2 regions of the Pseudomonas sp. LBUM1647 genome follow, and region 2 is predicted to be linked to the other one. Evidence: riboswitches for the same ligand, from Rfam matches in the RefSeq annotation. Region 2 holds a riboswitch; the other holds the start of a gene.
The links. Region 2 has a riboswitch for cobalamin ahead of ACA059_RS18060 (CbtB domain-containing protein). Riboswitches for the same ligand answer to the same signal wherever they lie in the genome.

Region 1: it holds a riboswitch for cobalamin, as region 2 does, so the genes downstream of both, cobO (cob(I)yrinic acid a,c-diamide adenosyltransferase) here and ACA059_RS18060 (CbtB domain-containing protein) in region 2, are expected to answer to the same signal.

What each region holds. Positions count from the first base shown of each region.
Region 1 is NZ_CP166809.1:5,031,122-5,035,507, forward strand. Features, by position in the region: gene cbiB (adenosylcobinamide-phosphate synthase CbiB) at 1-214, opposite strand, end outside; gene bluB (5,6-dimethylbenzimidazole synthase) at 211-861, opposite strand; gene ACA059_RS23060 (cobyrinic acid a,c-diamide synthase CobB) at 858-2,195, opposite strand; gene cobO (cob(I)yrinic acid a,c-diamide adenosyltransferase) at 2,192-2,803, opposite strand; cobalamin riboswitch at 2,885-3,115, opposite strand; gene ACA059_RS23070 (hypothetical protein) at 3,270-3,854, shown strand; gene ACA059_RS23075 (PQQ-dependent sugar dehydrogenase) at 3,923-4,386, shown strand, end outside.
Region 2 is NZ_CP166809.1:3,972,236-3,976,621, forward strand. Features, by position in the region: gene cobN (cobaltochelatase subunit CobN) at 1-764, opposite strand, end outside; gene cobW (cobalamin biosynthesis protein CobW) at 768-1,829, opposite strand; cobalamin riboswitch at 1,930-2,144, opposite strand; cobalamin riboswitch at 2,413-2,641, shown strand; gene ACA059_RS18060 (CbtB domain-containing protein) at 2,763-2,954, shown strand; gene ACA059_RS18065 (CbtA family protein) at 2,966-3,673, shown strand; gene ACA059_RS18070 (cobalamin biosynthesis protein) at 3,670-4,083, shown strand; gene cobM (precorrin-4 C(11)-methyltransferase) at 4,167-4,386, shown strand, end outside.

The sequences.
Region 1 (4,386 bases), 1.1 Mb from region 2:
CCCAGGAAAACGCCGTGGCCAGCAGGGTCAGCGGCAACACTGCAATCACCCAGGCAGTCACGCCATGGCTGCGCCAGCCGCGACCTTCACCATTGAAACGTTGCTCGATGCGGTCGGCAAAACGGCCGAACGCCACCAGCGGATGCCAGCGTTTGGGTTCACCCAGCAGCGCATCCAGCGCAACCGCGGCGACACTCAACAACGCCACACTCATTGACTCACTCCCCAATAATTTTCATACAGCAACTCACTGAGCGGACGCGCCTGCGCCCAGCCTTCGAGTACCAGCATCGGCGCCGGATAGAATTCCTTGACCGGCCCCAGGCAAAGAACGGCCAAGGGCTTGGCTCCGGCGGGTAAACCCAGCAGGTCGGCCAGCGCTTGCGGCTCGAACAGCGAGACCCAGCCCATGCCCAACCCTTCAGCGCGGGAGGCCAGCCAGAGGTTCTGGATCGCGCAGGACAACGAGGCCATATCCATTTCCGGCATCGTGCGGCGGCCGAAGATATGACGCTCGCGATCGTCCATCAGCGCAGCGACCAGCACCTCAGCGCAGTCGTTGATGCCTTCGACTTTGAGCTTCATGAATTCGTCGGTGCGCTCGCCGAGGGCTTCGGCGGTGCGGATGCGTTCTTCTTCCACCAGTGACTGGATCTTGCCGCGCAGGGCTCGATCGCTGATGCGGATGAACCGCCAGGGCTGCATCAGGCCGACACTCGGCGCCTGATGAGCGGCTTCGAGCAGGCGCCGCAGCAACTCGGGCTCGACGGTGCCGCCGCTGAAATGACGCATGTCGCGGCGTTCGCCGATGGCTCGATAAACTGCTTCGCGTTCGGCCTCGGAAAATGCGTTGTCGGTCATGGCCTCTTCGCGAGCAAGCTCGCTCCCACAGGGTTTTGGTCAGGCGCAAATAGCGCGGCAACCGCCGATGGATTGGAGGGGAAGTAAAAGTGCACGTAGGACGCGGTCATCCGCCCTTCACGATAAACCGCCTCTGCCCCTCGCCCACCGTTAGGGCTCAGGCCACGAGCAATCGGCTCAAGCTCGGTGCTGGTCAGCGAGTGGTGATAGGTGTGGCCGCGCAACGAACCTTCCGGCAACTCCACCGCTTGCAATGCCAGCGCGGCCAGACGCTTTTGCATCACCGCATCACCGGCCAGCAAGCCGACCAGTTCAGCACGAGTACCTTCGACATCCGTCAAAGAATCGAGCAAATAAAGCATGCCACCGCACTCGGCCAACAACGGTTTACCCGCCGCATGGTGAGCGCGAATGGCGGCCAGCATCGTGGTGTTCTGTGACAGCGCCACATGGTGCAATTCGGGATAACCACCCGGCAGATAAAGACTGTCTGCCTCCGGCAATTGCGTGTCACGGATCGGCGAGAAAAACAGCAACTCGGCGCCCATGGCTCGCAGCAAATCCAGGCTCGCGCCGTAGGTGAAGGCGAACGCTTCGTCACGGGCCACGGCAATTCGAACGCCGGCCAACAGAGGCTCGACAGCGATCACATCAGGAGCGGCGAATTCCACCGCTGGTGGCAGCGCGACCTCGCAACTGCTGGCCAGTGCATCGGCCGCCGCATCGAGGCGCAGATCGAGATCGTTCAACTCACTGGCCTGAACCAGACCCAAATGGCGACTCGGCAATTCGATCCCGGTTTCCCGGGACAAAGCGCCGTACCAGCGCAAACCTTCAGTGAGGCTGCCTTCCAGTAATTGCGCGTGACGCAGGGTGCCGACGCGGTTGGCCAACACACCGGCAAACGGCAAGTCCGGCTGATAACGCGCCAGCCCCAGGGCCAGTGCGCCAAAGGTCTGGGCCATGGCAGTGCCGTCGATCACACCGAGCACCGGCACACCGAAGTGTCGCGCCAGATCAGCGCTGGACGGCGTACCGTCGAACAGACCCATGACGCCTTCGATGAGGATCAGATCGGCTTCGCCGGCGGCTTCCCACAACAGACGACGACTTTCCTGCTCGCCGACCATCCACATGTCCAGTTGATACACCGGCGCACCGCTGGCGCGCTCGAGAATCATCGGGTCGAGAAAATCCGGGCCGCATTTGAACACGCGAACCTTGCGTCCTTGATTGCGATGCAAACGGGCCAGCGCGGCGGTGACGGTGGTCTTGCCCTGACCGGAAGCCGGCGCGGCAATCAATACCGCCGGGCAATGACGTGGTTGACTCACAATTCGACGCCTTTTTGCGCTTTGATCCCGGCCTGGAACGCGTGCTTGATCACGCCCATTTCGGTGACGGTATCGGCCAGTTCGATCATCTCCGGCTTGGCGCCACGACCGGTGACCACCACGTGCTGCATCGGCGGACGGGCCTGCAAGTCGCTGAGCACTTGATCGAGATCCAGATAACCGTGCTTGAGCGCAATGTTCAATTCATCCAGCACCACCAGGCCGATCGACGGATCACGCAGCAATTCGCGGGACACCGCCCACGCGGCTTCAGCGGCGGCGATATCACGCTGGCGATCCTGGGTTTCCCAGGTGAAGCCCTCGCCCATCACATGAAAACGCACCTGCTCCGGGAAGCGCCGGAAGAACAGTTCTTCGCCGGTGCTGCTGCGCCCTTTAATGAACTGCACCACGCCACACTGCATGCCGTGGCCCATGGACCGGGCGAGCATGCCGAAGGCCGAGCTGCTTTTGCCTTTGCCGTTGCCGGTCAGCACCAGCAGCAGGCCGCATTCATTCGGCGAATTGGCGATGCGTTCATCGATCACGGCTTTTTTGCGCAGCATGCGCGCCAGATGACGTTCGTCACGATCGGGGGTATCAGTCATGGGGGAGCTCTCCGTTGAGGCTGGATAACGGCGGGCAGGCACAAGAATAGACGGCAAGAAGCCTGGCATCGCCCACCGTGATGCCGCTGGATGGATCAGGCCGGTCTCCGGGCTCATGAGCGGCGTTGGCCTGACTGCGCGCCTTCCCATGTCATACGACACAGTGGCTCAAGGCGCAGCCTTCACTCATTTACCGTTGCGGGGGCAGCGCCGGGATCATGACTCTTCGTCGCTTGAAGATAGTCACTCACCGGCTTCCCTGTTTCACTCTGTCGACCAAGGTCACAGAGCACCTGAAACAAGCCGCGAAGGTTAGAGGGTTGGGGATGGAGCGTCAATTGAAGACGGGCGGCCTGCGAGCGAATAACTGCCGTCGATCAATTATCTGACGCCAATCTTGTGCCACACTCTCAGCAGTGATATCAAAGAGCCATAAACTCACAACACAATAACAAGGGTGAGCCATATGCAAGGCATGATCATCAGCAATCCGAAGCTGGAATTCCTGCGCCCGGTGCTGGAACGCTGGTTTGACTGTATCGACCGCTACAACGCCGTGCGCGGCGATAACGACACGCCTTACTGGTTCGACGAAAAAGCCAACCTGAGCCTGCTTTCCGCCGCGGCCTGGATGGCGGAAATGGTTACGCTGCAACAAACACCGACCCGTAAACAGACTGAAGAAGGCGAACGCAATGGCCGCGCCGACCTGTTTATCGCGACCAGCGAAGAGCGCGCGTACCTTCAAGCCACTCAACGCTGGCCACGCGTCAACAGCCTGAACCTGACTCAAGCTTTGCAAGACATCACCAGCGACGCCAAGCGCATCAGCTACGCCAGCGACCTGAAACTCGGCTGCCTGTTCGTTGCACCGCAAAAAGCCCAACAAAGCGCTACTCCGGAAGAACTCCAGGACATGGTCGACGACCTGCAAAAGGAACACACCTGCGCGGTAGCCTGGTACTTCCCCTATGCCTATCGCAAGTTGCGCAACGAAGCCGGCAACTATCACCCCGGCATAGCCGTGCTGTTCAAAGAAGCCCGCGGCTGACCGGTTGAACCATCGCGCACCTGCGCTTCTCTATTGATTAGGTCAATGCATTCATAGGGAAGATCAGCATGCGCAAGCCTCAGCTCGTTCTCGTCATCGCGCTCGCCGGAGGGCTCGCCGCCTGTGGTGAAACCTCCAGCCTGCAAGTCTCCGACGGCACCGGCCCGTCACCCAAGCTGCCAGAACCGAACAAGACCCTGATCCCGACGGTGAACATCGCCCCGGCGATCGGCTGGCCGGACGGTGCGAAACCCATCGCCGCGACAGGGACTCAGGTGGCGGCATTTGCCGAAGGCCTCGATCACCCGCGCTGGCTTTACGTGTTGCCCAATGGCGACGTGCTGGTGGCCGAAACCAACGCACCACCCAAACCCGATGACGGCAAAGGCGTTCGTGGTTGGGTCATGGGCAAAGTCATGGGCCGTGCCGGCGCCAGCGTACCGAGCCCGAACCGCATCACGCTGCTGCGGGACAAGGACCACGACGGCATCGCTGAAACCCGCACGGTGTTCCTGGAAAACCTCAACTCACC
Region 2 (4,386 bases):
TCCAACAGGTCCTCGACCACCGTCAGGCAACCGGGCTCTTTCAAACTGGCCAGCGCAATCGGCAACGGGTTCAACCCCGCGGCCTGCAAACGCTGGCAGAAAATATCGATGAAACCGGTGTTCGCCGCCTGCAAATGCGAGCGGTAAAACAGCACCGCTGCCACCGGTTGATCGGCCTGCCAGTCGGCTTGCCAATCCTTCAGTTCAGCGGGGCTTTTTTGCGGGTGGTAAATCGCCGTGCGTGGCAGGGTTTGCGGCTCGGCCCAGGCGTAGTCGCGGTCCAGCCAACGATTGGCGAGGCAGCGAAAAAAATCCAGGGCATTGCCCATGCCGCCCTGACGCAGAAACTGCCAGAGCCGATCGCGGTCTTCCGCGCCCACCGTGCTCAGCTCGCTGAGTTCCGGGTCCGGGCGGTCATCGCCGGGCACCAGAATCAGCTGCACGCCGCGCTGTGACAACTCCACCAGACGCTCGACGCCGTAACGCCAATAGGCGATGCCACCGTGGAGCGATATCAGAATCACCTTGGCATGGCGCAGCACTTCGTCGACATACAAGTCGACCGACGCGTGATTCTGCACCTGCATCGGATTGGCCAGGCGCACACTCGGGTAATCGTCGGGCAACTGCTGCGCCGCTTCGGCGAGCAGCGCGAGGCTTGAGTCGCCGCTGCAGAGGATCACCAGTTCGGCGGGGGTTTGTCCAAGGTCGGCAATGTTGTCATCCGACACGAAACCGCCGGGCTGGGTCCTGAGCAGGTGCATGGCTTAAACGCTGAGCGCAGCGCGCAATTGCGCTTCAAGCAGAGTGGCGTCCAGCTCCTGACCGATCAATACCAGGCGCGTGGTACGCGCTTCGTCGGCGCCCCACTGACGGTCGAAGTGCTTGTCGAAACGTGTGCCCACGCCCTGGATCAGCAAGCGCATCGGCTTGTTCGGAATCGCCGCGAAACCTTTGACGCGAAGGATGCCGTGCTGGACCACCAGTTGAGTCAACGCGTCCAGCAGCAGGCTTTCGTCGGCTTGCGGCAGTTCGATGGAGATGGAGTCGAAGGCATCGTGGTCGTGATCGTCTTCGCCTTCATGGTGGTGATCGTGATGGCTGTGACGGCTGTCGATGTGTTCTTCAGAGCCGGCGCCGAGGCCGATCAGCACGTCCAGTGGCACGCGACCGCTGCTGGCTTCGATGACTTTCACCGCTGGCGGCAGTTCTTCTGCGACTTCAAGGCGTACACGGGCCAGGTCTTCAGGGCTGATCAGGTCGGCCTTGTTGAGGATCACCAGGTCGGCACTGGCCAGTTGGTCGGCGAACAGTTCGTGCAGCGGCGATTCGTGGTCCAGGTTCGGGTCGAGTTTGCGCTGGGCATCGACCTGGTCCGGGAAAGCCGCGAAGGTGCCGGCGGCGACCGCTGGGCTGTCGACCACGGTGATGACCGCGTCAACGGTGCAGGCGCTACGGATTTCCGGCCACTGGAAGGCTTGCACCAGCGGTTTTGGCAGGGCCAGGCCCGAGGTTTCGATGAGGATGTGGTCGAGGTCGCCGCGACGGGCGACCAATTCGCGCATCACCGGAAAGAACTCTTCTTGAACGGTGCAGCACAGGCAGCCGTTGGCCAGTTCGTAGACGCGGCCGTTGGCTTCTTCTTCAGTGCAACCTATGGAGCACTGTTTGAGGATTTCGCCGTCGATGCCCAGCTCGCCGAACTCGTTGACGATCACCGCAATGCGGCGGCCCTGAGCGTTGTCGAGCATGTGCCGCAGCAACGTGGTTTTGCCCGAGCCGAGGAAGCCGGTAACGATGGTGACGGGGAGTTTGGCCAGTGTTTTCATCGGATGCCCTTTGGCAAGGTGGCGGGCATACGGGACGACAATCGCTGCGACGGATGCGCGCGCGGAAGAGTTCGCCACCGGATCACCCCGCCCGGTTGTAGTGAGAATCTGTGTCGAGGCAGGTCTCCTGGCTGACGGTGTGCCAGGCTTGTGGGCCTGGCATTCGCTGCGCCTTCCCGCGAACCCGTTGCACAGGGTTTGCAGTGGCGTGGCAGCGAACATCACCGTTCACAGTTGCGGGGGCAGCCGCGGCATCGACCGCGTTCCCTTCTTAGCTTCGGCAAACGCCGAAGAACCTCGAAAGCGCAAGGCTACGCATCGTGTGGGGGCGGGTCAATGTCCGCAAGTTGATTGCGATACCTGTGGTGAGGGGGCTTGCCTGTGGCGAGGGGATTTATCCCCGTCCGGCGGCGAAGCCGTCGTAGATTCTGACAACTCGGTGTGGCTGAAAGAATGCAGGGGCCGCTTCGCAGCCCAACGGGGATAAATCCCCTCGCCACAATAATCCCCTCACCACAGGTATCCACCTAGGTATCGAGATGAGAACCCATGCCAATTGACGCCCAACCCCCGCCCATGCTCTCCTACACGCCTTGTTACGGGTGCCCTTCACAGGGTGAAACGGGAAACCGGTGAATCATGTGCTTTACTCTAAAGTCATGTCAGTCCGGTGCTGCCCCCGCAACGGTAAGCGAGCGAAGCGTCAGATCCACTGTGCCAGCAGTTCGGCATGGGAAGGTGATGCTTGCAGGTCAAGGCGAAAGCCAGCGCCCCTCGTGAGCCCGGAGACCGGCCCGCAACACAAAGTGACCATTACGATCACTGAATAACAAACCCGCGGTGGGCGGGCGCTGTTTGAACCTCTGCGTGCCCGACTCGCAGGGGTCTTCCATGCGCTCTATATCACCCGCTGACAGACCAGAGGGAAGCGCCATGTCGATCATCAGCAGCACCGGCCACACGACAGCCAGCACCACCAATACCCTGACTCAACGCCTGACCGCCGCCGTGTGCGCGTCGATCCTTGGCGCATGCCTTGTGTATTTCGCCGGTTTCTCGCACATCGAAGCGGTGCACAACGCCGCTCACGATACCCGCCACAGCTCTGCATTCCCGTGTCATTGAGACCTGCCGACATGATCAAGCGTATCGCGCAAACCGCAGGTTTCACCGGGCTGCTGGCCGCCCTTTTGCTGACCCTGCTACAAAGTTTCTGGGTGGCTCCGCTGATTTTGCAGGCCGAGACTTACGAAAAATCCGAGCCGGCTGCTGTTGAAGTCCACGAACACGCCGCGGGTGCTGTCGCCGCTCACACCCACGACGCCGAAGCCTGGGAACCGGAAGATGGCTGGCAGCGCGTGCTGTCCACTACCGGCGGCAACCTGGTGGTAGCGGTCGGTTTCGCGCTGATGCTGGCCGGTCTTTACACCTTGCGCGCACCGACCAAAACCTCCCAAGGCCTGCTTTGGGGCCTGGCCGGTTACGCGACGTTCGTGCTGGCACCGACCCTCGGTCTGCCGCCTGAGCTGCCGGGCACTGCCGCCGCTGATTTGGCGCAACGGCAGATGTGGTGGATAGGCACGGCTGCCTCCACCGCGGTCGGCATCGCATTGATCGTGTTCAGCCGTCACTGGCTGATGAAAGTGCTCGGCGTGGCAATTCTGGCCGTTCCTCACGTGATCGGCGCACCACAACCGGAAGTCCACTCGATGCTGGCTCCGGAAGCCCTGGAAGCTCAGTTCAAAATCGCTTCGCAGCTGACCAACGTGGCATTCTGGCTGGCCCTGGGCCTGATCAGTGCCTGGTTGTTCCGCCGCAAAAGCGATGGTCAATACCACGCATGACTGATGTCAGCGCAGCGCCGACTTTAGTGGTCGGCCTGGGCTGCCAGCGCGGCTGCCCCGTCAGCACGCTGCGGGCGCTGCTCGATCAGGCGTTACAGGCTCATAAAATCGAACTTCACCAGATCAAGGCCCTGGCCAGCATCGACCTGAAGCGCGAAGAACCGGGCTTGATCGAATTAGCCGAACAACTCGCACTCCCACTGATGTACTTCAGCAGCGAACAACTGGCCGGCTATCAACCGCAACTCAGCCATCGCTCGGACATCGCGTTCGAACGCACCGGCTGCTACGGCGTCGCGGAAAGTGCCGCCCTGGCCCTGGCTGAACACCTGGCCCAGGCACCGGCAAAATTACTGATTTCACGACAAAAATATGCCCAGGCCACCTTGGCATTGGCCGGCGCCGCCTAAAATCCCCGATAATCCCCGTCTTTGATCATGAGCAATCTTCATCTGAAGCCTTGCCCAGCCCCTTTTTCTCACAGGAACCGACGATGACTGTCTACTTCATTGGCGCAGGTCCCGGCGACCCGGAACTGATCACCGTCAAAGGCCAACGGCTGATTCGCAGCTGCCCGGTGATCATCTATGCCGGCTCCCTGGTGCCCGCCGCCGTACTGGAAGGCCATCGCGCCGAACAGGTGGTCAACAGCGCCGAACTGCACCTGGAACAGATCATCGAACTGTTCAAGACTGCCCATGCCAAGGGCCAGG